DNA from 3 places in the Mesoaciditoga sp. genome. Region 1 is predicted to be linked to each of the others. Evidence: riboswitches for the same ligand, from Rfam matches in the RefSeq annotation. Region 1 holds a riboswitch; each other region holds the start of a gene.
The links. Region 1 has a riboswitch for cobalamin ahead of ACXJIN_RS02860 (ABC transporter substrate-binding protein). Riboswitches for the same ligand answer to the same signal wherever they lie in the genome.

Region 2: it holds a riboswitch for cobalamin, as region 1 does, so the genes downstream of both, ACXJIN_RS04750 (cob(I)yrinic acid a,c-diamide adenosyltransferase) here and ACXJIN_RS02860 (ABC transporter substrate-binding protein) in region 1, are expected to answer to the same signal.
Region 3: it holds a riboswitch for cobalamin, as region 1 does, so the genes downstream of both, ACXJIN_RS00845 (ATP-grasp domain-containing protein) here and ACXJIN_RS02860 (ABC transporter substrate-binding protein) in region 1, are expected to answer to the same signal.

Annotation. Positions count from the first base shown of each region.
Region 1 covers NZ_JBPNHS010000014.1:4,648-14,859, reverse strand. The annotation lists gene ACXJIN_RS02865 (FecCD family ABC transporter permease) at 1-62, opposite strand, end outside; gene ACXJIN_RS02860 (ABC transporter substrate-binding protein) at 86-976, opposite strand; cobalamin riboswitch at 1,067-1,242, opposite strand; gene hutU (urocanate hydratase) at 1,358-3,013, shown strand; gene ACXJIN_RS02850 (C1 family peptidase) at 3,060-4,394, opposite strand; gene pulA (type I pullulanase) at 4,900-7,506, opposite strand; gene ACXJIN_RS02840 (LiaF transmembrane domain-containing protein) at 7,512-7,853, opposite strand; gene ACXJIN_RS02835 (cold-shock protein) at 8,182-8,382, shown strand; gene tpiA (triose-phosphate isomerase) at 8,880-10,212, opposite strand, start outside.
Region 2 covers NZ_JBPNHS010000023.1:15,065-25,276, reverse strand. The annotation lists gene ACXJIN_RS04765 (ABC transporter permease) at 1-379, opposite strand, end outside; gene ACXJIN_RS04760 (ABC transporter permease) at 382-1,548, opposite strand; gene ACXJIN_RS04755 (ABC transporter ATP-binding protein) at 1,545-2,414, opposite strand; gene ACXJIN_RS04750 (cob(I)yrinic acid a,c-diamide adenosyltransferase) at 2,501-3,013, opposite strand; cobalamin riboswitch at 3,115-3,240, opposite strand; gene ACXJIN_RS04745 (HdeD family acid-resistance protein) at 3,335-3,874, shown strand; gene ACXJIN_RS04740 (formate dehydrogenase accessory sulfurtransferase FdhD) at 4,014-4,715, opposite strand; gene ACXJIN_RS04735 (SDR family oxidoreductase) at 4,819-5,820, opposite strand; gene ACXJIN_RS04730 (MarR family winged helix-turn-helix transcriptional regulator) at 5,840-6,292, opposite strand; gene ACXJIN_RS04725 ((2Fe-2S)-binding protein) at 6,528-6,839, shown strand; gene ACXJIN_RS04720 (FAD-dependent oxidoreductase) at 6,836-8,638, shown strand; gene ACXJIN_RS04715 (NAD(P)/FAD-dependent oxidoreductase) at 8,635-9,780, shown strand; gene ACXJIN_RS04710 (aldehyde ferredoxin oxidoreductase family protein) at 9,826-10,212, shown strand, end outside.
Region 3 covers NZ_JBPNHS010000006.1:2,327-12,538, reverse strand. The annotation lists gene ACXJIN_RS00860 (ABC transporter substrate-binding protein) at 1-1,150, shown strand, start outside; gene ACXJIN_RS00855 (ABC transporter substrate-binding protein) at 1,231-3,069, shown strand; gene ACXJIN_RS00850 (Nif3-like dinuclear metal center hexameric protein) at 3,168-3,959, shown strand; cobalamin riboswitch at 4,004-4,182, shown strand; gene ACXJIN_RS00845 (ATP-grasp domain-containing protein) at 4,233-5,252, shown strand; gene ACXJIN_RS00840 (succinate--CoA ligase subunit alpha) at 5,249-6,082, shown strand; gene ACXJIN_RS00835 (aspartate-alanine antiporter-like transporter) at 6,098-7,240, shown strand; gene ACXJIN_RS00830 (ribonucleoside triphosphate reductase) at 7,379-9,253, shown strand; gene ACXJIN_RS00825 (anaerobic ribonucleoside-triphosphate reductase activating protein) at 9,250-9,900, shown strand; gene ACXJIN_RS00820 (uracil-DNA glycosylase) at 10,025-10,212, shown strand, end outside.

The DNA.
Region 1 (10,212 bases):
TAAACAGAACCAAATGCCAAATTCAGTAGAACAAAGGCCGTTAAAATGGGGAGGGCGATCAAAAAGCCCCTTCCCCTTTTAAACTTTACCATGCTTTGCTGAAAATATTGTAAAGCTCTTCTAATAGTCCTACAAGCTTTGTGTTAGGCTGCGATGCGATATTTCCATTTATAGCATAAACATGTCCTTCTTGAACGGCTTTGAGATCTTTAAAAGCGGGATAACTTTCAAAAGCTTTGATAGCCGCTTTTTGACCATTGGGAGCGTAGTAAGGCACCAATATGATATCTGGGTTTTGAGAAACTACAAATTCTGGGCTTACGGGTAGCCATCCGTTAGGTCCGGCGTAATTACCTGTAACGTTGACACCACCAGCTAAAGATATGATTTGATTTAAAAAAGAGCCCATGCCAGCCGTCCAAATCTGTTTTCCAGCGCTGCCGTAAAAAACCCTTGGTCTCTTGTCAATTGGCACGTTATAAGCTGCCTTTGAGATCTTCAAAACCTTTTCTTTTAACGCAGACACAAGTTTTTGTCCCTTTTGTGGATCTCCCATAATGGTTGCCACATCCAGCAGATCTCTGTAAATTCCATTAAGATTATTTGCACTTAAAACAAATGCTTTCACGCCTATCTTTGCAAGGCGTTGGTATTGTGAAAGTTGAAATCCGCCAAACATAAAAACCACGTCTGGTCTCAAAGAAAGAATTTTTTCCATGTTCAGTGGGTACATTAAGCCAATGTTCGCTGCCTTTGTGTAAGAGTCGTACTTCGTCACTCCAACCAAATCTTTGGAATACCCTAATTCCAATAAGAAATCTGTTATGGAAGGTGCCGCACTGATAACTCTTTGAGGCGCCGAATTGAATGTAACTACGTGCCCGGCATCATCAACTAACGTTAAAGGATACTGCACGGCAAAAAGCATTGTGAACGCCAAAACGAGTATTACACCAACTATCAAATACTTTTTCATAGCAAAACCTCCTTTTTGAAAAATAAAAAGCCGACTTTTTTAGTCGGCTGGTTTCCCTTTTTAACCATACCACACACTTTCTCCGAGTGGGAGGGTATCTCGAAACAGGCAGGTCTCCTGGCTCTCGGTTCTTCCTCCATCCGCGCCTTCCCGGTTTTCCCAGTGGCATCGTGCGAATGTCGTCCCCGATCACAGTGGCGGGACCGCGCCGGATTTTCACCGGTCTTCCCTTTTAAACTTCTCGTACCTGTTTCCGAAATTATTCTACCACGCTAAGATCTATTTTTCAAGTTTTGATTTTAAAATGGATCAATAAGGGTTTTCTTTTTGTTTTTTTATGGTGTAGAATAGAATTAAGTATTCATGAAGGAGGGAGCAAATATGTCAGGACCACGAGTCGTTAGAGCACCAAGGGGCACTGACCTCACATGTAAGAGTTGGCAAACGGAAGCTCCAATGAGAATGATAATGAACAACTTAGATCCAGAAGTAGCGAGAGATCCGGAACACCTTATAGTCTATGGTGGAACGGGGCGCGCTGCGAGAAACTGGGATGCGTTTGACGCCATCGTTGAAACCCTAAAAAGGCTGAACACGGATGAAACCATGCTGGTTCAATCCGGAAAACCGGTTGCCGTTTTTAAAACTAACGAATGGGCACCGCGTGTTTTGATAGCGAATTCTCTTCTCGTTCCAAAATGGGCAAATTGGGATTATTTTCGAGAGCTTGAAGAACGTGGACTTATAATGTATGGACAAATGACCGCCGGAAGTTGGATATACATAGGAACTCAAGGGATATTGCAAGGAACGTATGAAGTCCTGTACGCCGTCGCGCAAAAATACTTTAACGGAACGCTCGCTGGCACTATAACAGTTACAGCGGGTCTTGGAGAAATGGGAGGAGCACAGCCGTTGGCCGTTACACTGAACGATGGCGTTGTCATAAATGTAGAAGTGGATAAAAGAATGATAGACAGAAGGCTAAAAACCGCATATCTGGACACATGGACGGATTCTTACGAAGAAGCTTTGAAAATGGCAAAAGAAGCAAAAAAGAAAAGAGAACCTCTTTCTATAGGTCTTCTGGCAAACGCAGCGGATGTGTTGCCAAGAATGGTTAAAGAAGGATTCATTCCAGATATCGTAACCGATCAAACGGCTGCTCATGACCCACTTTACGGTTACATTCCAGCTGGAATGTCCTTGGAAGAAGCAAATGAGATGAGGGAAAAAGATAAAGAAGGCTATCTGAAACGTGTGTACGAGTCGATGGTCAAACACGTAGAAGCCATGGTCGAAATGCAACGCCAAGGCGCAAAAGCTTTTGAATATGGAAATAACATTAGGAGAAACGCTTACGATCAAGGCGCAAAAGATGCATTCGAAATCGTTGGATATGTGCCCGAGTATATAAGGCCACTTTTCAGTGAAGGTAAAGGTCCGTTCAGATGGGTTGCACTTTCAGGCGATCCAGAAGACATTTACAAAACAGACGAAGTCGTTTTAAAGCTCTTCCCATACGATGATCATCTGAAAAGATGGATAAAGATGGCACACGAGAAAGTTCACTGGCAGGGGTTGCCGGCCAGAATTTGCTGGCTCGGGCAAGGTGAAAGAGAACAATTTGGACTCGAAATAAACAAAATGGTAAGAGAAGGAAAATTGAAAGCTCCAATAGTCATAGGTAGAGATCATCATGATACCGGTTCAGTGGCATCTCCATACAGAGAAACAGAGGCCATGAAAGATGGCTCTGATGCCATAGCCGATTGGCCAATACTTAACGCTTTGTTGAATACCGCATCTGGAGCGACGTGGGTTTCCGTACATCACGGTGGAGGAGTTGGTATAGGATATTCAATTCACGCCGGAATGGTTTGTGTGGCGGATGGCACAAAATTGGAAGATGAAAAGCTTTCAAGAGTGCTTAACAACGATCCTGGTAGCGGAGTTGCCAGGCACGCAGATGCGGGATACGAAATAGCCATAAAAACGGCCAAAGAGAAAGGCATCGACATTCCAATGTTAAAGTGAATTCCTAAAAAAGCACTTTACTTTAAAGTAAAGTGCTTTTTTTCTTTTACATGACTCTTGCCACCGAACCCATTGGATCCCGGGGGGGAAGCACTATCGGTTTTGCCTTCCATGCCTCTTTCATTTCATCCGAAAGATAGGATTCATCCACCACTATTTCATAAGCGTACTCTTCAAACCAATTTTCTCCCATAATGAAATATCCATCTTTTCCGTTTTTATCTCCCCAACTGTTTTCAACTTTCCATTTAGTAGGTTTGTCATCTGTAACATCAACCCCTAACAGAACCATCGCGTGAGTCATCAAGCTGTCTCCGTAATCCAGACGTTGAGATTTTGTGAGGTTGAAGTTGACGTCGTAAAGATTTTCAAAATCAAATACATCCGTATCGAGTATTCCCTTTTCCCTCTCCATCATCTTTCCAACGTCCGATGCAAACCACGTTGGCTTTCCATCCATTACGGCTTTCATAGCTATATTCTTGAAGCTTTCAAGATCTACGTTAAGATACACAACTTCGTCTCCACCTACCACGTTTCCTAAAAAATCAACGGTGTACGTTTTCATGTATTCCTTATCCGGTGTCGGACAGTTTATCAAGCTGACCATCTTATCAAGGTTTATCTTCACATATCTTTCAAAGAATTCTTGCGGAGTTATGTTTTCAATTCTGTGGTAATTCCCTTCTTTATCTCTGTATTCGTAATCAAATCTTTCTGGTGGAACGCCGATGTTTACTGCGAGTATGTTATAAACTTCGCTGAGCATCTCCTTTTTTCTTTTCATGATTTCGTCCACACTTTTTCCTTCATCATGCATTTTCCTGAGCAGCATGGCGTCTTCTCTCAATTTGCTTTTCAGCAACATGTTCATTATCTGTGAATTGCTGGTATTGTAGCTCTCTTTCATAACCTCTTTTGGAACGACGCCATACTTTTTCACCAAATTGGAAAACATTCCCCATTGTCCACCATCTTCCACAAGTCCTTGTAACAGCCATGCAACTAACCTTGATTTAAGATCTTCAGAAGACGTTTTTATTATGCTTTCAAGAAAATAATTCGCTTTTTCCAGCTTATCCCAAAACATCTCATAACTTTGGGAAAATTCAAACTGTTCCAAATTCAAGTTCTTGGCAGCTTCATATCTGAAAACGTTTAATCCAGCGAATATCCAGCACCTGCCACTGTGTTCTTGATTGGTAATCCTCATGGATGGAATTTCATGTGAAAAAACATGATTATACTTTGCAACGTAGTCCCTTTTTAATGCAACTTTTGTTATTGAATTATTTGAAGCTGCGTTCATTGCAAGCAGGTTTTTTGGAGAAGATAAGAATTCTTCTTTCATTTTTTTAACATCTTCAAAAGTTAAATTCAAATTGTTCACCTCCCGAACTAATTTTTCCATATCAATTTTAACACTAAAACCAATAAAAGTCACAATCGTATTTTTTCAAGATTTTATAAAATAGGTTTATGACTAAATTGGTAAAAGATGAAGAGAAAAAATGAGTAAGGGTAAATTGGAAATTTCCCGAGAAAAATTTAATCGGCAGGATCGCTATGAAAGATTGGCGCTTTCTTCACGTGGTGATTCAGAAGGATAAAAAAGGACCGCCCATTTTCTTTGGGCGGTGGTGAGGAGGAAGCGCTCAGACGGTAATGATCACTTCATACAAAGTATACCACATTTTCGAGTAACGTTCCATTATTTTATCCATAATGTAAATGAATGTTTCAAAATCAGGCTCAAAACGACATATTTTTATCTGTTTTTTAATCAAAAAGAAACAAATTCAATTTTTATCCACTCAAAAAACGATTAGTTTCTTAATTTTCACAAGTAAATCTACTTTCCAATTTGACTCACATAATTTGAGAATTTAATTTTGATAAAGCACATAAACCGAAATCGGAGAAACGCTTATTTTTCCCGATACAATTCTTAAAATCTTTGTGCCAGCTTTTTCTCCGTTAACAACAACGTTCCATTTTCCTCTTGGAAGTGTGAAATTTTCACCATTACTTTCACCGTTGTATATAACAAGAATGTTTTTCCAGCTGTCACCATTGGCATTTCCTTTTATTTCATAAGCAACAAGGGCCAAAGGCATTCTCAGATATTTAGTCACTTGTTTGAACTGTTTTGGGAAGAAAGTGATGTGCTCCTTTATCATCTTTGGATCGTTCATTCTAAAAGCTGGGTGGCTTCTTCTGAGTTTTATCAATCCAGCGTAGTATTCATCGACATCTCTGAAAGCCTTCAAACGTGACCAATCAAAGCCGTTAACGCTGTCACCGGCATTGTAACTATTTCCATTGCCTCCCTTAGTTCTGGCAAATTCCACTCCTCCGGCCAAGAAAGGCACTCCTTGAGATGTTAGTATTATGGCGTTGGCAAATTTTTGCGCTGCTTTTTTCTGTTCAAGCGTCCAATTCGGTTCAGCCGCGTTTATCCTATCCCAGAGGGTGTAATTATCATGGGAGGTAACGTAATTTACAGTTTCGTCTGGATTTTGCGTGAAGCCAGATATAAGCGCGCTGTAGTTTATTTCGCCTACCACTCCTCTTTCAATTACCGTGTTCTTTTTCATTCCCTCCATGAATCCCTTTGCTTTTGGATCAAAAACACTTCCTATTATGCCATCTCTTAAATTATCGTTAAACACGGCTATATGCATTCCTTTTTGATCCCCTTTGCCAAAAAGAGGAGTTACTCCCCACCCACCCCAGGGTTCACCATACAGGATCACATGGGGATCGATTTTTCTCAATTGAGTGGCTATCTCTTTAACGGTTTGAGGATCGTACAGCCCAAGCAAATCAAATCTAAATCCGTTGATATGGTACTCTTTTAACCAATATTTTAGGGAATCCAGGATGAATTTGCGCGCCATGTAATTTTCCGTTGCGATGGTATTTCCAACACCTGATTGATTGAGATATGCTCCCTTCCTATCTATACGGTAATAATAATAAGGAACGCTCTGATCAAACGCGGAATATTTTCCCACGCCGGACGTGTGGTTGTAAACTACATCCATTATCACACCTATGCCGGCATTGTGAAGAGCCATAACCATTTCTTTAACTTGTTTTATCGTGGCAACAGGGCTTGAAGGCAAAGTTGAATACTGAGCTTCTGGAACGTTGAAAAGATACGTTATGTATCCCCAATTGTACTGGTAAAAGGGTTCATTCCAAAAATCTTGAATGGGCATGAGGTGAACGTCCGTTATTCCCAATGCTTTAAGATGATCTATGCCTGTCGGAATCTTATCGTATGTGGTGCCATGAACGGTTAGTCCGATGTACTTACTGCGATATTCTTTCGGAACTCCGGAATTCGGCAAAGAAGTGAAATCTCTTACGCTCATTTCGTATATTACGGCGTCTGTTTGATTTGACAAACCTTTGTAAGAATCTTCTGCCCATTTTGCGGGATTCGTTTTGTTTAAATTGACTACCATAGATTTTCTGTTGTACATATCCGCAGCGTAACAATAAATATCTGGGGCCCTTCTGATTTTGCCATAGGAGTTAAACTGGTACAGGTAATAAATCCCATTTAAATCTCCATTTACCTTAACACTCCAAACACCTGATTCGTTCCTTTTCATTGTGTAAGTGGCATAAGGAATAGTATCGGATGCTTTTTTGTACAATAAAACCTTCACGCTTTTAGACACGGGAGACCACACTTTGAAAGTGGTAGAATGTTCTGAATAAATCGGGCCAAGTTGGCCATCATAGTGAAAAATTGGATCGTTGAGTGCTTTATAAGCGTAAATAGTTGCATCTGAAAAGCCTTTTATTTGCAAAATCATCTTTTTGGAAACATCCCATGCAGATAACGGTTTTGCGAGCGTGACTTCTACATAATTAGTCTTTGTTATATCGCCGGGAATGGCAGGCGCAACGTTTTTTATAGGCCAATCCACGCCGCCAATTACCACTTTTACTTCGTCTTTCCAGTTTTTCGTCTCTATGGCATTGGTAAGAAAAGCATCAACTTTCGTTAAAGAGTTCAAAAAGCATCCCAATGCCCTTGGAGAGATGTCTATTTTGCTTGGGTTAGTGTACCAATCATGTTGGCCTTGAACAACCCATATTTCTGCAACTCCAGAAGGTGGTATAGCGGCGAATCTATCTACAGAAACGTCTTTCGCTTTCCAATCATCTAATCTCACAATAAATCCTAGTGAAGTGTATTTTTGGGAAAATTTTATTATTGCGTATTCTCCGTAAGCGTCTTTTCCCGTAAATTGATAAGCTGCTCCCGGTATGCTCACAGGCTTATGAGGCCATATCCATAAATTCCAGCCGGAATAATTATTATCATAACGATGGTAATGAACGATCAAGACGGTTTTGGCTCCAAAATCCGCAGCCGTTTTGCCACTTCCTATGGCTTTGAATTGTGAAGAAGCCAGAATTGGCGAAAGAAGAACGACGCTTAGGATAAACGCCCCAAGAAAAAATTTTTTCATTTTTATCACCTCTGATTTTCCCAAAATTTCACTTTTACGCTCTTCTTAAATAGCATTTGAATTCCTATACCGATAAGATAGGATGCTATGAAAGCCATGAAGATTTGGGCTTTAGAAGTGGAAGAAAAGCTAAAAAGATCGAATGCTCTCACTAGAATGTAAGCCGAAAATAACAGTCCTCCTATTCCCACAAGGTTTTTGCTTATCAATTCTCTGATTCCTTCTACGCCAAAAAGCGTAGCGAATAGAATCTCCATCACAAAACCAAAAGTCATGTTAACGAACCCAAAAAGAGATAGAAATAGCAATATTCCAGCCAACACCAAAAAAACTGAAAAAGCTTTCACTTTACACACTCCCTTCTCTTTACAAATTATATCATCAAAGATTTAAAACATCTACGTTCTCAAACTACGCAACTCGAATTGAATTGAAAAGTCTGCCCCCGCTTGTATTTGAAGTGTCGAATTTTCCGGCAAATTCTTCGGTATTAGAAGAAAAAACGAACAAAATCATCTTCGTAATGTTCGCCGCAGTATAGAGAATCTACGCCCTTAAAAAAACGGTTAAAGTATTTGAAAAATAAATTCCAAAAAAGCTTGACATCTTTCTTAATAAGTGATATGATGTAGCTGTGACCGAAAAGGCCATAGGAATTTTAAGGAGGCAATTTGCATGAAAGGTACTGTTAAGTGGTTTGACCCAAAGAAAGGCTATGGATTTATCACAATGGAAGATGGGAACGATATATTCGTTCACTACTCTGCGATAGCGATGGATGGCTTCAAAACTCTCGAAGAGAATCAGAAAGTCGAATTCGATATCACGGAAGGTCCAAAAGGAAAACAAGCTTCCAACGTGAGAGCATCAGACTGATTTCGTGTCGTCAAACTGAAAATGAAAAGCCCGGCTGTAGCGCCGGGCTTTAAATATTCATCCTGTTTTTAATTCATGTTGTGCGTGAACATTAAAAATTCTCCATAAGAACATGTAAGCAACGCATTGGAATACAATCCTTTTTGATTTAAAACCAGCTTTCCAAACGGTCAAGGCAATTTTTTCGAAGTTCTGTCAGAACGGATTCGCTCTTTTTTCCATCTTACGATTTAAAATATAAGGCACGCTCACACACTCGTCCATGAGTGCTTCATTTTTTCGGCATGTTCTGTGCCCCTCAACCTCATATTTTGAATTTCCCCGCTGGAGATCTCATATGTTCTGACAAATACTTCGAGGGTGAGATTTAATTCCTTTTTGAAATGCTTTATTGATGAACAATGTGAGCTGTCCTATAGTAAAACTTAATTGCTACCTCTATAGCCTTTAAGAAATTCTAAGAATAAAGCCAGCTGAAGCTGGCTTTATTTTGAATTTTAACAAAACTTCGTAGCTATACGATGAATGGAAGAGAAATCCTCGACTTTTAACGAGGCTCCCCCAATCAATCCACCATCCGCATCCGGTAAGAGGAAAAGTTCTTGGCAATTGTTAACTTTTACACTTCCGCCGTACAAAATAGAAATTTTAGAAGCAATTTCTTCCGTAAATATTTCAGCCAGGACATTTCTCACATAAGCAATTGCTTCTTGTGCTTGGTATGGCTTTGCCACTACACCCGTACCTATAGCCCACACTGGCTCGTAAGCTATTGTCAACTTTGAAACATCGTTCACTTTCACGTCTTTCAAATCCTTGGTTAACTGCTCCTTCAACACTTCAAAGGTTTTTCCTGCTTTTCTTTCTTCTAAAGTTTCTCCAACGCAAAGCACGACTGACATATCATTTTCCAAAGCAGTTTTCACCTTTTCGTTGAGGAAATCATCGGTTTCACCAAAAATATGACGTCTTTCTGAATGCCCTATGAGAATATGGGTTATTTCCATGTCTTTAAGCATGGGAACACTTATTTCACCGGTAAAAGCGCCTGAGAGTTTTGAGTGAACGTTTTGAGCGCCAACAACGACATCGCTTCCTGTGAATATTTCCTTGACGGTTGGTAATGAGACGTAAGGAGGAAATACCCACACTTTTGCGTTTGAATTCATATCAAGCGCCTTCAACAATTCTCGCGAAAAACTCCTCGCTTCAGATGGGGTTTTGTTCATTTTCCAATTGCCCGCGACTATTAAAGGGCGTTTTTTTTTCGAATCAAGTATGGAGGCAATCCCTGGGAGTTCCTTTCCTTCCAGAAATTCAAGGGAGGCTCCTCCACCCGTGGAAACGTGTGAAACTTCGTTTTCAAGCCCAAACTTTTTCACAGCTGCCGCACTGTCTCCGCCACCAATAACGGTTAAAGCGTCTTTCATGCTTGCAAGCGTTTGCGCAACGGCTTTAGTACCGTTGGCAAAGTCGTCTATTTCGAAAACGCCCATTGGGCCGTTCCAAACAACGGTCTTCGCTTCAGAAAGATTTTTCTTGAAAAGCTCCACACTCTTAGGACCTATATCAAGCCCCATCCATCCTGATGGAATCCCTTCTGCTATGGTAAACGTTTTCTTTTCAACGCCAGCCTTCAATTCTTGGGCACACACCGCATCAACTGGCAAAACGATTTCTACACCGGCTTCTGAGGCTTTTTTCAAAATATCTTTAGCAAGATCTATTTTGTCTTCTTCATATCTAGATGAGCCTATTTCATGGCCTTGTGCTTTTAAAAACGTGAACATCATCGCGCCACCGATGAGAAGCTTATCAGCCTTGCTTAAA
Region 2 (10,212 bases), on a different contig from region 1:
CATTTTTTTCGTTCAAGAATTCCGTTAGTCTCTTTCCCAAAGAAACGTAATACTCATTTGATTGAGCATTTGAAGGATTTAAGTATAAAATCATAGAGTTCGAAGCGGAAAGGGTTATCCCCATATCCATCTTGCTTTTTATAACAGCTGTTTTCAAATTCTTCAAATTTCTAAATCTTACAAAGCTTACATTCTCAATCTCAGGAAGCTTCTTTATTCCCATTATCCCGATCTTCACATTGGAAGAAGTGTAAAGTCCTGAAAATACAAAGCCAAAGATTATCAAAATCACAAGTGGGAAAAAGATGTTAAAAAAGATGTTCATTCTATCTCTGATCGCGCTAAGTGTTAAAGCCACAAATGATGACCAAAATCTCATCTTTAAACCTCCCACTTGAACTTTTTAACGCTGTAAAAAAGCGTAAATGCAGCCCATCCCAAAGGAACAAAAATATTCAAATAAAGGGGCGTGGTTGAATAACTTACTCCCATAAGCGATCTTAGTCCATTTGCCAAATAAGTGGTTGGCAGTGAATAGGCCATGATCTTTACGATAAATGGCACGTTATTTACAGGAAAGAAAAGTCCTCCTAAAAACATAAAGAGGAAGTTTAATATGTTGGCAATGGCATTTCCGGAGTTTGCACTTTTAGAAATGCTCGCCACAAAAAAACCAAATGGCATCGTTGAAGCAATGACAAAAAGCATAAATGCAATGGAAATTGCGTCTATTTTAAGATGAGCTCCAAGTGCGATCCCTGTTATCAAGATTAAGGTAATTTGGATGAGTTCAAGAAGAATATTGGAAAGCGACATCCCAAGCACATAATCAATTTTTGTTATAGGGGAAACAAAGAGCCTTCTCAAAACTTTTTTCTCTCGCTGAACCAATAAATCGTCAGTTACGCCAAAAAGTGAAACCGTCATAAGAGCCATGACGATTATTCCAGTGGTCAAAAAGTCAACGTATGAGAATTTTTCCCCATTTCGTGTCAGATATTCTATCTTTAAAGATATAGCGTGTTCTTTCTTCATTTTCCAAAATCTTTTGTTAAATGAAGAAAGAACCGAATCTAAAATTGAAAAAGCGATATTTGAACTTTGACTATTTCTACGTTTGTATATCGTAACAATTGGATCAGCTTTTAGAGGTAATTTTGCCATTTTTGCGTACACCAAAGAATCGAAGTCTTTTGGAATGACCATTACCGCATCTATTTTTTCATCCTTTAAATCTTTCAAAAAAATTCCAAGTGCCTTTGTTGTAGTGGCACTTTCCAGATAAGAAATGGGACTCCTTTCACTTTTATGAGCTATTTTTTCTAACGTGGTGGTAATGTAACTGGCAAAATCAAGATTTGTTCTTCTAAAAGTGGTATTCTCGTTTACAACGGCAATCCTTACATTTACGGATTTTTGAACATTGGAAAAGACGCTAGCCAATATCAAAAGAAGCAAAATTGGAAAAATGATCATCCAGAAAAGGGCGGAAGGATTTTTAACGCTTGCTGTTGTTAATGCTTTAAAAACGCTGAAAGTTCTTTTCAATCTCTTAAACTCCTTCCAGTTAATTTCAGGAAGACGTCTTCGAGATTTGATTGCCTCACGATAAGATCTCTAACTTTTACTTTCCTTTTCTCAATCCAATCAAGAAAAATTTTCATGGTTTTTGGAAGATCACAAGCCTTCAAAAACACTTTAGACTTTCCAAATTCAACTTCATGAAGTATTTCCTTTAGCTCTTCCTTCAAGCTTTCATTGACATCCAAATGAGCTTCTATTATTCTTTCTTCACCAAAAGCGTTTATCAACTCTTGTACACTTCCGCTGGCTATTATCTTACCGTGATCCATTATGTAAACGTAGTCGGATAAAAATTCGGCTTCTTCCATATAATGAGTCGTGAGAAAGATCGTTTTACCTTTTTCTTTTAAATTCACTATCATGTCCCATACGTTTCTCCTCGCCTGAGGGTCCAGTCCCGTTGTTGGCTCATCCATGAAAATGAGATCGGGATTTCCAGCCAACGCAACGCCTATGGCAAGGCGTTGCCGTTGTCCACCGGATAATTTCTCAACTCTTGTATTTTTCTTATCTTCAAGGCTCACTATTTTAAGGATTTCCTCTATTCTTAGCCCACTGGAGTAGAATCCTCTAAAGGTCTTTAAAGTTTCAACAACGCTGAGATGCTCAATGAAGTTATTTTCTTGAAGCACGACACCAATTCTTTCTTTCAAACTAAGCGGAATTCCATTTTTTATGTGTGTTCCGAAAAGAAACACATCTCCTTCATCGTGTTTTTTCAATCCTTCCAATATTTCTAAAGTTGTCGTTTTACCGGCCCCGTTTGGTCCTAACAACGTAAAAACTTCTCCCTTGAAGACATCAAATGATATGCCATCGACCGCTTTCACATCACGATAATGCTTTTTAAGATTTTTTACCTTTAAAATGCTTTTTTTTTTCCACTTTTTCCCCCAGCATTCGAAATCAAATGGTCCTATTTTTCTATTCCAACTCTTTCTTGGACTCCCGCATTGAAATAATGCTTGATCTCTTTCATTTCAGTTACCAAATCAGCCATTTTCATCACATTATCAGTGGCATATCTACCGGTTAAAATTATCTCGGTTGAAGAAGACTTTTCTTTTATAAGCTTTAGAATATCTTCTTCTTTTATAAGCCCTAGATAAATAGCCACATTGACTTCGTCCAACACCACAACGTCGTATTTTCCGCTGGTGACTTTTTCTTTCGCTAATTCAAGAGTTTTTGCTGCCGCTTCTATATCTTCTTTTTTCGGACCGCCTATTACGAATTCTGGCCGTCCGCCTTGATAGAATTCTATTCCAAGTTTTTTAAAACTTTCCAATTCGCTCGTGTACTGACCCTTCATAAACTGAATAAAAGAGACTTTCAATCCAGCCCCTACGGCTCTCACGCTAAGACCGATGGCGGCGGTGGTTTTCCCTTTTCCATTTCCCGTGTAAACTTGAACGTATCCTTTTTCCATTTGAAGATCACCTCATTTAAATTTTTTTGGCAATCATGGAAAAGAGGCAAAAAGTGCAGAATAGTTTTCACCAGCCTCTCTCCACGAAGGCGTGGTGTCATGAGTTTCCCGGCTTCCGGTTTCATCCTACTTCTCATGCCTTCCCGAACATTTGTCAGTGGCTTTGTTATGAGTTTCGTAGCCGGTCACGGTGGCGGGCCCGCCCTGGATTTTCACCAGAGTTCCTCGTAGACTGGGAAATTATAGCATATGTATGCTATGATCTACTTTGAAAGATGGTTTAAAGATGAAAAAAGTTAAGATGAAATAGGAGGAACTGCCATGATTTTCGAAAAAGAAGTCTTACAGAAATTCTCAAAACATTCAATAGTTGCTGGAATATTGATGGTAATAGTTGGAACTCTTGGGATTTTAATCCCTCCAATAATGAGTCTGAGCGCGGCGGTTTTCTTTGGTAGCGTTCTCGTTACAAGTTCCATTTTCACAGCGTACGCCACTTTTAAAAGTTACAAAAAATCTCACGGTGCCTGGCTCAAATCTGTTGTGCTTTTTATAACTGGTTTGCTTATGCTCATTTTCCCCGGAATTGGTGTTGCAGCACTGGGTATTATGTTTTCAGCTTACCTGTTGATCGATGCTTTTTCAAACTTCACTTTTGCATTCGATATAGCTGGTTCGAAATTGAGCGCATTGCTTGCCATTTTAAACGGTACGCTGTCCATATTCTTGGGAATTTGGATGATAATGGGATGGCCTTTCAGTTCCATATTTTGGGTTGGGTTGATCGTTGGCATAAGTTTGCTTTTCGATGGGTTTGAACTTATAATGCTGGGATCAATTGCAAAAAAAGGAAACTTCTAACTCACATTGTGCGTTAATGTTACAAAACGTTTCAAAAAATTAAATCGCAAGCTTGAAAACCCCAACTAAAAGAGCCAAGACGTTTTGACAGAACTTCGAAAAAATTGTTCTTCGTAATATTCACGCACAACATGAGTTTTTAAGATTTAGAAGTCTTAATTCTTTCAAAACAAGAGTAAATGTTTGCCCTATTTTGACGGGCAAAGCCAATAAGAGTTATACCACGTTTTTTTGATTCATCAATCGCTTCAGCCGTGACGGCCGCTTTGGTTACGATGAATTGAATGCCTATTTTGGCACATTTTTGAACGATTTCAAAATTCACCCGTCCCGTTAAAAAAAGGGCGGGTATTTCTATTTTGTTTGGATGAAAAACCAAAAAGCCAATGCACTTCTCAATAGCGCTTTGACGTGAAACGTCTTCACAGATGTAAACGTATTTTCTTTCTTTTAAATCAAAAATGCCTGCTATGTGGCATCCCCCAGTTTCCAAGAAAAATTCTGAAGAGCTGAGTAAATCTGCCATACTTGTGGATATCGTTTTTATATCCACACAGTTCGCGTTGCATTTTCGTTTTGTGTTTAACCAAATTTTTTTAGAATTGTTTTGCTTCACTTTAACCTTTGATGTAAATATATTCACATCCACATTCGCATCACTTATGAGTCCCTTACAGTAAAGGTATCCAACAACAAGATATTTAAGATCTTTTGGGGTACACGAAATCGTACCAAGGGTATTTTCGTTGAAAAGTATTTCGATCCTCTTTTCTTCGATAACAACGTCTTTCATCTTTTTGGATCCTTTTTCATATATCCTTAAGATTTCCGTTTTTCTCATCATTTTAATCACTTCGCACAAATAAAATTTTCGTCTGCTTTGCCGACGCACTCCCCATAAATATGGTCGGATTTCTTACATAAAAATGGTTTCAGAAACAAATTCATAAAATTGCCAATTTTTGAGCCCTATTTTCAAAATTCACAAACCACTTTACCGTATCTTGAAGCGTCTCAACAAAAGGCCTTGGGACGTACCCTAATTCCTTCGTTGCTTTTTCGTGAGAAAAAGTATAATCCATGCTCAACGTATGGACAGAGTAAGGAGTGAAAATTGCTTTTTTCTTCCCTAACACGGATGTTGCCAATGAAAAATACGACAAAAGCATCGCATTTCCTTTTCCCAATATGACAAACGGTCCTCTTTTGCCGGTGATTTTTCTCAATTCTTCCATCATTTTATCCATTTCCACTTTTTCGCCGCTCAGTATGTAAGCTTCCCCTTTTTTGCCTTTTTCACATGCCTTTATCGCTCCATCTGCCACATCACGAACATCTACAAAATCAAAAGAGCCTTTTATTCCTATTGGTAGTTCATCATGTAAAAATTTCAATATCATCGTACCCATCTCTGATTTTTTGAAATCGTAAGGTCCCACTATTCCTGTCGGACATACGGTGACAACATCAAGTCCACTTTTTGTCGCGTTCAGCACTTTCAGGGCAGCAAAAGCTTTTGTCTTTCCATACACTCCTGTCGTCAGTTTGGGATCAAATGGAGTATTCTCATCTATAAAACTTCCACGCGGCAGCTCCGCAAAAGCATGAACGGAACTCATGTAGAGCACCCTTTTAACTTTAAAGATTTTCGCAGCATTTAGAATGTTTTCAACACCCTTTACATTCACACTTTGAATTAAACCTTTCTTTTCTGCACCTATACTTATCAATGCTGCTAAATGATATACGAAATCCACGCCTTCGACAGCTTTTTTCACATCTTCAAAATTTCTGACGTCTCCTTCTACCTTTTCAACATTTAATCTCTTCAAAGGGGTTAAATCATCATCTTTCAACACAAGAACTCTCACTTTTTCGCCCCTCTGAAGGAGTTTCCTAACAATAACGTTCCCCACGTGCCCAGTTGCACCGGTAACAAGTATCATCTCTTCACCTTCACATACGTCATGGTGCACTTTTTGCGCTTTTTGAGGAATTGAAGATCTTTATCATCCTGAAAAATCCATCTGATATCACATCTAAGTCTTTTGGTGGTATTCTTTCCATGACGTCATTTATCACCTTCTCAAAATTTTTCACCGTCAAGTCGAATAGCCTTCTTCCTTTATCGGTAAGTTCTACATTTATTACCCTTCTATCATCGCTATTTCTCACCCTTTTAAGGTATCCCTTTTTCTCCATACCGTCTACCAAAACTGTAACGTTGGACTTCGCTATTGAAAATGCCCGGGCAAGCTCGCTCATCTTCTTACTGGATTTCATGCCAATATACATAAGTATGTAAAACTCCATCGTCTTCAAATTTTCAGTTTCCTCGCAGCTTGGAAGTATTTTCGTAAAATTGATGATAAGGTCAAAAACCATTTCCAATATCTTTTTGCTCTCGTTCTTTTCCATCTTATCCTCCTCCGATTTGTTAGACTGACAACGAAAATAAAAGTTCAAAAAATGAACAGTTAAAAATAAAAACTAATAAATATATTCTGACATCCTATGTGACACGACCGTGTCTTCGATATTTTCACCAACATTTTCCAAATTTTTACACATGGCGCGAGTAAAAAAATACCTAACAAATGCTTTATAATATCGATAGCATTTTACAATTTGTTAAAGAGGAGGAGGAAGCATCTTGGAAGGAAGGATAGAGCAACATCCAATACTTCAATTCAAGAGAAAGAAGAAAATTAAGTTTTATTTTGAAGACAGAGAAATAGAAGCTTTTGAAGGTGAAACAGTTGCGGCGGCTCTTCACGCGGTAGGAATAAGGGTGTTAAGACACACACCTAATTTGGGCAGGCCGGCGGGCCTCTTCTGTGCGATAGGAAAATGCTCGTCATGTCTGATGGAAATAGACGGTATTCCAAATGTCAGATCTTGCATGACAAAGGTTAAAGAAGGAATGAGAGTCAGGAGGCAAAAGGGAAAAGGTGATGTGCTATGAATACCTATCAAGCTGTGATAATTGGCGGCGGGCCGGCCGGCATGATGGGAGCAATAACATTAGGTAACCATGGCGTGAAAACGATCATTCTGGACGAAAACGAGAATATCGGAGGGCAACTTGTAAAGCAAACTCACAAGTTCTTCGGTGATCATGCCCACTACGCTTCTACAAGAGGGTTTGAAATAGCCCAAAAACTAGATGAAGAAATCTCAATGAATGAAAACATCAAAGTTGAAAACAACGCAACGGTTATAGGGATTTATCCAGACAACACCGTTGTTTACACAAAGAATGGACAAGAACACAAAATTCAAGCTGAAAAGATTCTTATCGCAACGGGTGCCATGGAAAAACAGCTTCCGTTTATCAACTCAGATCTTCCCGGCGTTTACGGTGCTGGCGCTGTGCAAACGCTCATGAACGAGTACGGTATTATGCCAGGCAAACGCTTTCTTATAATAGGTTCTGGAAACATCGGCTTGATACTGGCTTATCAACTCATTCAGGCAGGCGTGGAAGTGAGAGCTATCGTCGAGGCTCTTGGAAAAATTGGCGGATACGAAGTTCACGCCAACAAGGTGAAAAGATTGGGCGTTCCAATTTTACTCAATCATACAATAGTGAAGGCCATTGGCGATGAAAGCGTACAAGGAGCGATTATAGCAAAAATAGATGATAAATTTCAAACGATACCTGGGACGGAAAGAGAAATGGTTGTGGATACGATAGCCATCTCCGTTGGACTTACTCCACTTACCGAATTGGCAGAACAAGCCGGCTGCAAGGTTGAATTCATACCAGAACTTGGCGGCTATGTTCCCATACGCGATGAAAGGATGAAGACGACAAATCCAGATGTTTTTATAGCGGGAGACCTTTCTTCAATAGAAGAGGCTACAACCGCGATGATAGAAGGGAAAATAGCGGCTTTAGAAATGGCTCATGAAATAAGAAACTGCGACGTGGAAGAAGAGATAAATGAAGAACTAAGAACGCTTGCACTTTTTAGAAGTGGTCCAAAATCTGTTAAGATCAGATCGGGGCTGGAAAAAATGGGGATAAAAATTTCCATTCCCACCAAACCCATCATCAACGAAAAAAAAGAAGATATCATAGGAAAATTAAGAGCCGTCTTGGAATGCGATGAAGAAATACCGTGTAACTCATGTGAAGCGTCATGTCCATTTGGAGCCATTCACATAGGTGAAAACCTTAACAGCACGCCTGTTTTGGATGCTACAAAGTGTACAGGATGTGGTACGTGTGTTAACGCGTGTCCTGGATTGGCAATATTCATGATGAAAGAAAATGAAGAAGAATCCACTGTAACGTTGGGGATTCCTTACGAACTCTTACCACTTCCACAGAAAGGTCAAAAGATGTGGGGGCTCAGCAAAGAAGGAAATTACGTTTGCGATGTTACAGTTGAAAGGGTGGTTAAGTATCCCAACAAGACGAACATCGTTTACGCTAAATTTCCAATAGAATTCAAAGATACCGTGAGACATTTTGCCTTTCCTAAAAAGGAAAGTCCTATCGTTTGCAGATGTGAAGAGGTCTCTTTGGAACAAATTGAAAAAGTTATAGACAGTGGCGTTACCGACTTTGAGGAGCTAAAGAGACTGACAAGAGTTACGATGGGCCCTTGTGGAGGGAAAAATTGCAAATTGGTAGTTTTGGGAATTCTTTCCAGAAAAACCGGTGTTCCCATCTCGAAACTTTCGCATGGAACATCAAGGCCTCCGGTAAAACCAGTTGAATTTTCCGTTTTCAAAAAAGGTGGCGATGAGAGATGAAGTCGAACGCATCAGTCGTGATAATAGGCGGTGGAATAATTGGGACTTCAATAGCTTTTAACCTAGCAAAACTTGGCGTAAAAGATGTGGTTGTCTTCGAAAAATCGTACATCTCTTCCGGTTCCACCGGAAGATGTGGAGGAGGAATAAGGCAACAATGGACTTCTCCAATGAACGTCCGCCTTGCAATGAGAAGCGTGGAACTCTTCAAAAGATTCAGAGAAGATGTTGGCATGGATATAGAGTATTACCAGGGAGGATATCTCTTGCTTGCTTACGATGAAAAGGAGATGTCCGATTTCGAAAACAACGTGAAAATGCAGAAAAATGAAGGCTTAGATGTTGAGTTAGTCACGCCAAAACAAATTCATGAAAAATTTCCTTTCATGGATTTGGAAGGAGTTGTTGGCGGTACGTGGTGTCCAAGTGATGGGCACGCGAATCCACAAATTGCTAACATAGCGTACGCGTTGAAAATAAAGGAAATGGGAGTGGATTTGAACACTCATACTGAAGTGAAAGGCATAGATGTTCAAAATGGTAAGATAGTAGGAGTAGAAACAGACAAAGGATACGTTAAAACAAACGTAGTTGTAAACGCCGCGGGCGGATTTTCACATGAAGTTGGCAAAATGGCCGGTGTCGATATTCCCACTTACAGCGAAAGACATCAAATACTTGTAACAGAAGCTATAAATCATGTGTTAGATCCAATGGTGATAAGTTTTAAGAAAAATTACTACGTTAGGCAAACCATGCATGGATCGTTTATAATGGGACAGAGTGATAAAGAGCCCGCCAAGGGAAATGATCTTGGCCATACGGTAGAATTTTTGGAGGAGATGGCTCCAAAGATGGTTCACGACTTTCCATTTATGAATCATCTTCACATAGTAAGACAATGGTCAGGAGCTTACAACGTTTCTCCCGACGCGCAACCGATAATAGATGAAGCGACGAGCATTTCAAGGTTCATCTTCGCCGTTGGATTTAGTGGTCATGGTTTTATGCTCGCTCCAGCGGTGGGAGAAGCTGTAGCGGAAATGGTGGTGTACGGAAAATCAAAAACGATGGACATCAGTAACCTTAAAATGGAAAGATTCAAAGGCAAGAAAATAAGCAAAGAAAGAAATGTCGTCTAATTTCAAAAAGTGAGGTGGAGTGCTGTGAAGGGAATTACACGAAAGATGCTGTGGGTGGATCTTTCAAAGGGTAAAAGTGAAATTAGGGAAATACCACCGGAAGTTTACGAAAAATACCTTGGAGGACTCGGAATAGCCACACGTTTGTTATTCGACGTGGCACCAACAGGTGTTGATCCACTTTCTCCAGACAATCCTCTGATAATAGCGCCTGGATTGTTGGTTGGAAGCGGTCTACCAACGGCGTCTAAAACGACCGTAACTTTTAAGTCCCCTGAAACAAACGCTTTCGGCAGAAGTGTAAGCGGGGCGTACTTAGGAGTAGCCATGAAAAAGGCTGGATACGATGCCATGGTTATCGTTGGAAAAAGCGAAAAGCCAGTTTATTTGATGATAGAAGATGACAAAGTTGAAATAAAAGACGCCTCACAT
Region 3 (10,212 bases), on a different contig from region 1:
TGGAGCGTGGGATGGGAAAGCTTCTACATGGTGGAAATATCACAACCCAGTCCGTGAAAAGGATCCCCTTTATTCAATTGCCAATGGCACAGGACCTTACGTTTTGGTAAAGTGGCAAAGAGGCGTACAGATAACGCTCCACAGATTTGATGGATATTGGAGAAAACCAGCTAAGATCAAAAACATCATAATTAAAGTTGTGAAAGAGTACACCACACGAAAATTGATGCTTGAACACGGAGATGCCGATATAGTAACCATCCCACAGCAATACATTCCTCAGGTGAAAAACATTCCCGGTGTTGAGGTCATCGAGAGGCTTCCAATATTGGGAGAAGATGCTGGCTTTATGACTTACACAATTAACACAAAGGGAAATCCATACGTTGGAAGCGGAAAACTTGATGGAAACGGTATACCTTCGAATTTCTTTAGCGATATAAACGTTAGAAAGGCGTTCTCTTACATGTTCCCTTATAAACTTTACATAAAAGAAGTATGGAATGGCAACGCCATTCAACCAAATGGTCCTATTCCAAAGGGAATATTCGGGTATGATCCTACAATTCCAACGTATCACTTCGATCTGCAAAAAGCCACAGAGTATTTCAAAAAGGCATTCAACGGTGAATTATGGAAAAAGGGATTCAAGATGTCCGTTGTGTACATAACAGGCAGTGTAACAACTCAGCAAGTGGCAGAGATGTTAAGTTTTTATGCAAGGAAGATCAATCCAAAATTCAGAATAGAGGTTAAATCTGAGATTTGGGCTTCGTACGTAAGAGATCGCCTGGAATGGAAGCTACCCTATTTCATGACAGGTTGGTTTGCAGACTATCCTGATGCCGATGACTTTGTATATCCTTTCCTTTACAGTAACGGCTATTATGGATTGACGCTTGGAAAGGGATATCAACAATTGGCAAAGAAAGAATTTGATCCTTTAATAGAACAGGCCGAAGAAACGACAAACGTTAAAGAAAGGCTGAAAATATACAGAGAACTTTCCGTGAAGGCTTACAAAGAAGCGGCTATAATGTGGCTATTCCAGCCGTTAGGCAATCATGTACAAAGAAGCTGGATACACGGATGGTATTACAATCCTATGCTTAGAGGAATGGAAGACTTTTACGCCTTATCGAAGTACTAAAACTTTGAGAAGAGCATATCGGGGTGCCTTCTTATGAAGGCACCCAATTTTAAAAAATGGAGGGATGAGATGTGAAGAAGATGCTGTTTTTAACCGCTATCATTTTGATGATGGGGGTATTCATCTTTGCGAGTGGGATGGCAAATCCAGATACCATAATCGAAGAAACGACTGGAACCATACCTTCGCTTGATCCAGCATGGTGTTACGATACCGCTTCGGTTGAAGCCGTGTCGCAGATGTACGATAACCTAATTCAATACGATGGAACGAGTTTGAAGAATTATCTTCCGATGATTTCAACGAACGTTCCTTCAGTGAAAGATGGAACCATTCTTGATAATGGAAAAACATACGTTTTCCATATAAGAAAGGGTGTTAAATTTCATAACGGCGATATTCTCACACCGGAAGATGTGAAATACTCATTTGAAAGGCTTCTCGTGTTAGATAGAAGTGGTGGAGCCGCCTGGATGATCGCCGAAGCGCTTTTTCCGACTATAGACGGAAATTACGTCGATTCAATAACTCAATGGGCTGAAAAATTTGCGGGTGTCAAATGGAAAGATATGTTTGATGAGAACAAAATGTTGAAACCGCAGTATAAAGATGCCATAGTGAAGACATTCAAGTTGATGGATAAAGACTTTGAAATAAATGGTGATACTTTGATAATCCATCTTCCCCATCCTTACCCGCCATTTCTTTCAATGCTGGCGCATTACGCTGGATGGACAAGTATAGAAGATAAAGAATGGGCGATCAAGAATGGTGCTTGGCCGGGGACGGCGGAAAATTGGTGGAAATACAACAATCCAACACGTGAAAAAGATCCCCTTTACTCCATAGAAAATGGTAGTGGTCCATTCATGTTGGACAGATGGACAAGAGGAAGGGAGATAGTCTTCAAGAGATTTGACGGCTATTGGAATACACCGGCAAAGGTAAAATACGCGATAATAAAACGCGTGCCCGAATTCACCACCAGAAAACTTGATCTTCAACGTGGAAACGCCGACATAATATACGTTCCAGAACAATACATGTCTCAGGTAGAGAAAATGGATGGAGTTCGCGTGCTTAAAGGATTCCCAACTCTAGAAATAGTCAGTGGATTTTTCAATTTCAATGTCAACGCAAAAGGCAAATCCCTCATTGGAAGTGGAAAGCTGGATGGAAACGGTATACCGCCAGATTTCTTCAGTGATATAAATGTCAGAAAAGCATTTGAATACCTTTTCCCATATGAAAAATACATAAATGAAGTGTGGAATGGAGAGGGAATGATACCTAACAGTTGCATTCCAAAAGGATTACTTGGTTACAGCAAAGACGTTCCATCTTACGATTACAATTTGCAAAAGGCCACTGAGTATTTCAAAAAGGCTTACAACGGTGAATTGTGGAAAAAAGGCTTTAAATTCACCATAGTTTACAACACCGGCAACCAGCAGAGAAGGTTGGCTTGTGAAATGATAAAGTTCTATGCTAGAAAGATCAATCCAAAGTTCCAAATAAATGTGGCAAGCGAATTGTGGGCATCTTATCTTGATGATGTGTTCGCGGGAAGGCTTCCATTCTTCGTTATGGGATGGACGGCGGATTACCCAGACGCTTACGATTTTGCCCAGCCTTTTCTTTCCAGTTTTGGAACTTATGGAGCTTTCCTGGGAAAGAACTTTAAGAAATTGGCGAAGAAAGAGTTCAATCCTCTTATAGTTGCCTCAATGAAGACAAGTATTCCAGAAGAAAGAGCCCAGCTCTACAAAGAGCTCGCAACGAAAGCACATGATTACGCCGTGGAACTTTACATGATTCAACCATTCGGTCATCATGTTGAAAGAACATGGGTAAAAGGTTGGTATTACAATCCAATGAGCTTAATGGCTGGATTGGATTTCTATAAACTTTCTAAGTGATGGTATACTTACCAGCGCGTCCAACGAAGCGAGCCGAGGGAGCCCCCGCCCTCGGCTTCGATTTATAATATAAAAAAATGGCAATTGGAGGAATTGAAATGAGAGTTAGCGAAGCGTTAAAGATATTTGAAGAGCTGGTACCATTAAATCTTACAGAAAAATACGATGCCGTCAATGGTCTTCAAATTGAAGGCGCAGATGTGGATGTCAAGTGTATTTTGACTTGTCTGGATGTTACACCGACAACTGTTAAGATGGCGATAGAACGCGGCTGTCAAATCGTTATATCTCATCATCAGCCAATAATTATCCCTTCAAGGACCGTTTTAAAATCTGATTGGTACGGCGAAATAGTGAGCCTGGCGTTGAAGCATGACATAACCATCTACAGTATTCACACGGCTTACGATTCCGTGAAAGGGGGATTGAACGATTACGTCGGAAAGCTTATAGGTCTTGAAAATATGCACCCTTTGCAGCATCATAACGGTGATCAGAGTAGCCCGCATGGAATGGGAAGAATAGGAGTGTTAAAAAAAACTTTGTCATTAAATGACTTTGCCAAGCAGGTAAAAGAAAAACTCAGCGCATCCACTTTGAAAATTGTAGGGGATGGGAAAAAGCCAATTCAAAAAGTTGCAATTGGAACGGGGAATGGACTGGCGCTGATAGATGATGTTTTGAAAAGCGATGTAGATGTTTACGTTACTGGAGATGTTCAGTATCGTGACATAAGGAAGATGGTTCAAAATAAGATGGCAATGATAGCAATCGAGCATGATGATACGGAAAAATTCTTTTCTAAATCGATAAGGGAAAAACTTGAAAGAAGGTTTCCTTACTTACAGTTCGTGGAGTTCAACGACAAATTTTATCATGTACTGGATTGATTAACTGCGATCGAAATGTTATAATCCGATTAACTTAAAAATTGAATACCTCCGAAGGTAAAGGTACTTAATAAGTTTAATAGGGAAGATAGTGAAAATCTATCACGGCCCAGCCACCGTGATCAGGGACGAAATCTGCAATAGCCACTGACTTTTTGTTGGGAAGGCGCAGAAAGTAGGATGATCTGAGAGTCGGGAGACCTGCCTTTATCCGGAGAGCTTCTCAACCTCTAGGGAGGAGTGAGAAGATATTTTATTGTTGGAGGTGATTTTATGAAATTGCATGAATTTCTTTCTAAAGAGATCATGCGCTCTTACGGAATTCCCGTACCAAAGTCCTTCCTTGTAAGAAAAGGAGAATCTCCAAAGAATTTTTTTCTTCCTTGCGTTTTGAAATCTCAAGTTTTGGTTGGAAGCAGAATGAAAAATGGTGGTGTGCTCTTCGTCAATACGCCTCAAGAGTTTGAACATGGACTCAAAATTCTTCTTGGAAAAAAGATAAAATATGAAATTCCATTTGGGGTGCTGGTTGAAGAAAAAATTCCAACAAAACACGAACATTATCTTTCACTAATTCTTGATAGGGATGAGAAGGATATCTCTCTTATATACTCAAATGACGGCGGAATTGATGTGGAAACTTCACAGAATTTTGTCAAAGGGCAATTCGATAGGATGGTAAAAAATATTGATCCAAGAACCGCGAAAATTGCTCTTATTTTGAGAAGAATAGCTTTAGAAAAAGATATAACACTTCTTGAAATAAATCCTCTTGGCGAAATGGAAAATGGAGAATTTATAGCACTTGATGCAGTTTTTTATTTAGACGATTCAGCAATTTACAGGCAATCCTGGGTCAAAAAATTTGCAGAAGAAAATCCTTATCCATTTAATTATGTTAAGTTAGAAGGAAATATAGGAATAATCGGGTGCGGAGCCGGCATAGTAATGGCAACCATAGATATGGTTAAGCTTTTCGGCGGTGAGCCAGCTGATTTTTTAGACCTTGGCGGAGGGGCTAACAAAGATGTTACAGTGTTTGCACTTGAAACACTTAAAGGTTATGGAATTAGAAAAACCATTATGAATATATTTGGCGGGATCACAAAATGCGATGAAATAGCGAGGGCTATTGTCGATTTCAAAAAGAGAAACCCAGATTACATGCTCTACGTTAGGTTAACCGGGACAAACGAAGAAAAAGCAAAAGAGGTATTAGAAAAAAATCATATTAATTATTACAACGACATGTATTCAATGGTGAAAAGCGCTGTGGCAGGTGATGAGATGTGATTACAGGAAAAGAAAGAGTGTGTGTTCAAGGAATGGGAAAATATGGAACGTTTCACGCCTTAAAGATGAAGGCATATGGTACAAATATTGTGTGTGGGGTTTCAAAAGGAAACAAACTGATGGACACTGATGGGATACCTGTTTTGAATAGTATGAAAGATGCAGTAATTAAATATGACGTTGATACTTCAGTGGTGTTCGTTCCAGCAATGTACGCAAAAGATGCTGTTTTGGAATCTATCGATGCTGGGATCAAGAAAATTGTGATTATAACCGAACACATTCCTCAGTATGACGCTTTACATTTATATCATGTTGCGAAAGAAAAAAATGTAAGAATAATCGGACCCAATTGTCCAGGATTGATATTGCCCGGAATAAGTAAAATAGGCATCATGCCGGAAAAAGCTTTCGTTCCTGGAGATATAGCTGTTATATCTAAAAGTGGCACTTTAATGTACGAAGTTTCGAATTATCTCTCATTGCATTCAAGCGGAATAAAAGTCGCCATCGGATTAGGTGGGGATCCCATTACGGGGACTTCAATTGCAGAAGTTTTTGATTGGTTAATTAAAGAAAACGTAACAAAAGTCAGGATCATAGGCGAATTGGGAGGAAATGAAGAAATAGATGGTATTCAGCATGCCCTTGATATAGGCTATAAAGGAGAAATAAAAGTCTTCTTTGCAGGAAGATTTGCCCCAAGAGGCAAGAGAATGGGACATGCAGGTGCAATAGTTCTTGGATATTTCGGAAGTGTAGAATACAAAGAAAGAGAATTAAAGAAATTGGGAATAACTGTTGCTCAAACAATACCAGAGCTTATTTAAAAGCAGAGAAAAGAAATGCTGTATGAGATCTTATCAAACCAATTCTTTTTGATTTTTTCAACAATTTTAATTGGTGTTGGAATCGGAAAAATTGAAATAGGAAAATTTAAATTGGGCTTTTCAGGAGCTCTTTTTGTTGGACTTTTTGAGGGATGGCTTATAACGGCATTTCTTAAACATGCTGGATACTTCTCTAAAGCGTCAAATTTGAACATTTCTGGAGAGCTTTTTCACTTTTCCTTAATACTTTTTATCTCAGCGGTGGGCTTGCTTGCAGGAAAAGACATAGGGGGACTTTTCAAAAAGTATGGTTTAAAATTCCTCTTGTTGGGTTTTTTTATGACGTTTATTGGGATGATTTTTACCCTGCTTTTGGAAAAAGCTTTTCACGGAAGCAAGTACATTTTTTTGGGAATATTCACAGGTGCAATGACAAGTTCACCTGGATTGGCAGCAGCACTTGGCGTATCTTCAACGCCTTCATCGGAAAGTTTGATAGGTTACGGGTACGCACTCGGATATGTCCCGGGTGTTTTGGTTGTCGTTGTTTTTATGTCCCTCGTGCCAATTTTGCTTAAAAGAAAAAGCTTTAGAAGTACAGAATCGTCTAAAAAAACAAAAGGTGAAGAAAAGGGTACTTTTGACTTCATGGCTTTTAGTTTAGTTGTGATCATTGGGATTGTCTTGGGAAAACTCAAAATATCATCTTTTAGTTTAGGTCTTACAGGTGGAACTTTAACTTCCTCGCTTTTTTTCGGTTATTTGGAGAATTTGGGGCCGTTTAACTTTTCCATGAACAATCAAATTCTAAACAACGTTAAAAACCTGGGATTGCTGCTCTTTCTTTCAATTGTTGGATTAAAATATGGATTCACAACGGTAACTTCTTTCAACAGTACAGGAATTATTTACATGTTTCTCGCCTTTTTAATCTCATTTATTCCAATCTTTTTTGGATTTCTAATAGGGAAATTCGTTTTCAAAATGAATTGGAACTTACTTGCAGGAGCTCTATGTGGTGGAATGACAAGCACTCCGGGTCTTGGAGCTGCGTTCGACAACACAAAAAGTGAAGAAACGGTAGGAGGATATGGAGCAGTTTACCCTTTTGCTCTTCTCGGAATGATCATCTTCGTGATGATAATGAATTTGTCTTGAACTCAGAGATTTTGTATGGAAATAAAGCAATTAATTTAAGAGATATCGAAATAATACTTGCTTGATACTTGACAAAGTTATATCGTTTTTATATACTATATATAGTATATATGTTTGGTATAAATACTATATATTGAAATGAGGGGTGTTTATATGAATATAAGAAAAATTGTAGAGGATTACATTTATAAGAGCGACTGGCAGGTTAAAGAGAATTCAAACATGGGATATTCACTTCAAGGACTTGAACACCATGTTTATAAGAATGCAATAAAGAGATATTGGCTTGACCATGTTTATGATGAAAAGATCAAAAAAGCTCATGAAGAGGGATGGTTCCACATACATGATTTGGGTTACCTATCCGCATATTGCGTTGGTTGGGATTTAGAAGATTTATTAAGAGTTGGTTTAAAAGGGGTACCCGGAAAAGTTTCTTCAAAACCTGCAAAGCACTTTTCGACTATTTTGATGCAGATAGTCAATTTTTTGTATACCCTTCAAGGAGAAGTGGCGGGAGCTGTGGCTTTTTCCAGTTTTGATACTCTTCTTGCTCCATTTATCAGATACGATAATCTCACCTACGATCAGGTTAAACAAGCCATGCAAGAATTCATATTTAACATGAATGTTGCTACAAGGGCCGGATTTCAAGCACCTTTCAGCAATTTAACAATGGACTTGATCGTACCAAAATTGTACAGAGAAAAACACGTGATAATTGGTGGTAAAGAACGGAAAGAAGTTTATTCAGATTTTCAAGAAGAAATGAACATGTTGAATAGGGCGTTCATAGAGGTTATGCTTGAAGGTGACGGTGACGAACGTCCATTTTCATTTCCGATACCAACTTACAATATCACAAAATCATTTGAATGGGATAGCGAAATTGTGAATATGATAATGCAGATGACCGCGAAATTTGGAACTCCATATTTTGCGAATTTTGTAAATTCAGATATGGATCCAGAAGATACAAGAAGCATGTGTTGTAGACTTAGACTTAACAACAAAGATGTTAAAGAACATCTGGAAAAGCTGTCATTTAATTTTGTCAATCAGGATGAAAGCTCCACTACAGAGATAAAAAGGCGTGGAGGTCTATTCAATTCAAATCCGCTGACGGGTTCCATAGGTGTTGTCACCGTAAACCTTCCCAAAATAGGATATCTATCAAAAACGAAAAATGAATACTTTGAGCGACTTGATTCCGTCATGGAAATAGCAATGGAATCTCTTGAAAGGAAAAGAAAAGTGGTGGAAGCTTTTACAGAAAAAGGTCTATATCCATATACAAAATTCTATCTTAGAACGATAAAAGAGAGTACAGGTCAATATTGGGCAAATCACTTTTCTACTATAGGTCTTGTAGGAATGAGCGAATCCCTTCTCAATTTCCTCGGTGTTGGAATAGAAACTGAAAAAGGTATGGATTTCGCAAAGCAAGTTCTCGATTACATGTTAAAAAAATTAGAAGCCTTTACCACTATCACAGGAAATCTTTACAATCTTGAAGCTTCACCAGCGGAAAGCACATCTTATGAACTTGCTAAAATAGATAAATCTTTTTATCCCGATATAAAAACTTCTGGAACAGAAGAGAATCCGTACTACACAAATTCGACAATGCTCCCTGTTTCCTCAAGTGAAGATCCTTTTGAAGTGGCTGAACATCAATCAAACTTACAACCTAAGTACACTGGAGGAACTGTAGCACATTTCTTTGTAGGGGAAAAAATAACAGATTACAAAGCTTTGAAAATGTTCGTAAAGAAAATTATTGAAAGAACTCCTCTTCCTTACATCACGATAACTCCAACTTTTTCCATTTGCCCGGTACATGGATACATTCCGGGAGAACATTTTGAGTGTCCTTACTGTGGAAAAGAATGTGAAGTGTACTCAAGAGTTGTTGGTTATTATAGACCAGTTCAAAATTGGAATGACGGGAAACGTCAAGAGTTCAATGAAAGATCCATGTTTAAAATTGAGACAGGTGTTACTGAAAAATGAGGATAGCTGGCTTAAGATCATTTAGCTTGGTTGATTACCCGGGAAGACCATCAGCAGTGGTGTTTACTTCTGGATGTAATTTTAGGTGTCCTTGGTGTCATAATTGGAAAATAGCTTACGGTGAGGAATCGCTTGATGACAATATGGAAAATGTGAAAATGGCATTAAGAGGAAAAATAAGAAAAAGAGTTGATGCTATATGTGTTACTGGAGGAGAACCAACCATTCATTCAGAACTTCCAAAGTTTGTTGAATTTTTAAAATCGCTTGGTTATTTAGTGAAGGTGGATACTAACGGTTCAAATCCAAACATGGTAAAAGATATGTTGGAAATTGCTAATTATTTCGCTGTTGATATAAAATCAAGACCAGAAAAATATCCGCTTCTTACCGGGATAGATATTAACATGTGGGAAAAGGTAGAAAAAACGGTGGAAATCTTGAGAGAATACAAGGTTTCCTATGAACTTAGGATGACCTACGTTCCCGGACTTTCTGATGAAAAAGATGTAGACTTTTTATCTGAATTTTCAGAAAATGGGGAAAATGTTTTCTTGACTTTCGCAAAAAGCACTCCTAACTTTCAAATTGACAGGGATATTCCATATATTCAACACTTAAAAGTAGATAAAATAAAAGTTCGATAAAAAACTGAAAACAACAGAGTCCAAAAATTACAGTAACACGTATAATTGAGATTGTTCAATTCGTTTTTTGAAAGATTGAATGTTAAAATCAAATAGTCATTTCACTTAAGAAGGGAGTTTTAAAATGTATAAAACGTGTAAATGGTATCCTGTTTGTCCAATGAAAAGATTTTATGAAGCAGGGAAAATAGATAAGAAATGGGTAGAAAAGTATTGTTTTGGTGATTGGAAAAGCTGTGTAAGGTACCAAATGGAAGAAAGTGAAAAGTATCATCCAGATTGGATGTTGCCAGATGGAAGTCTGGATGAAAG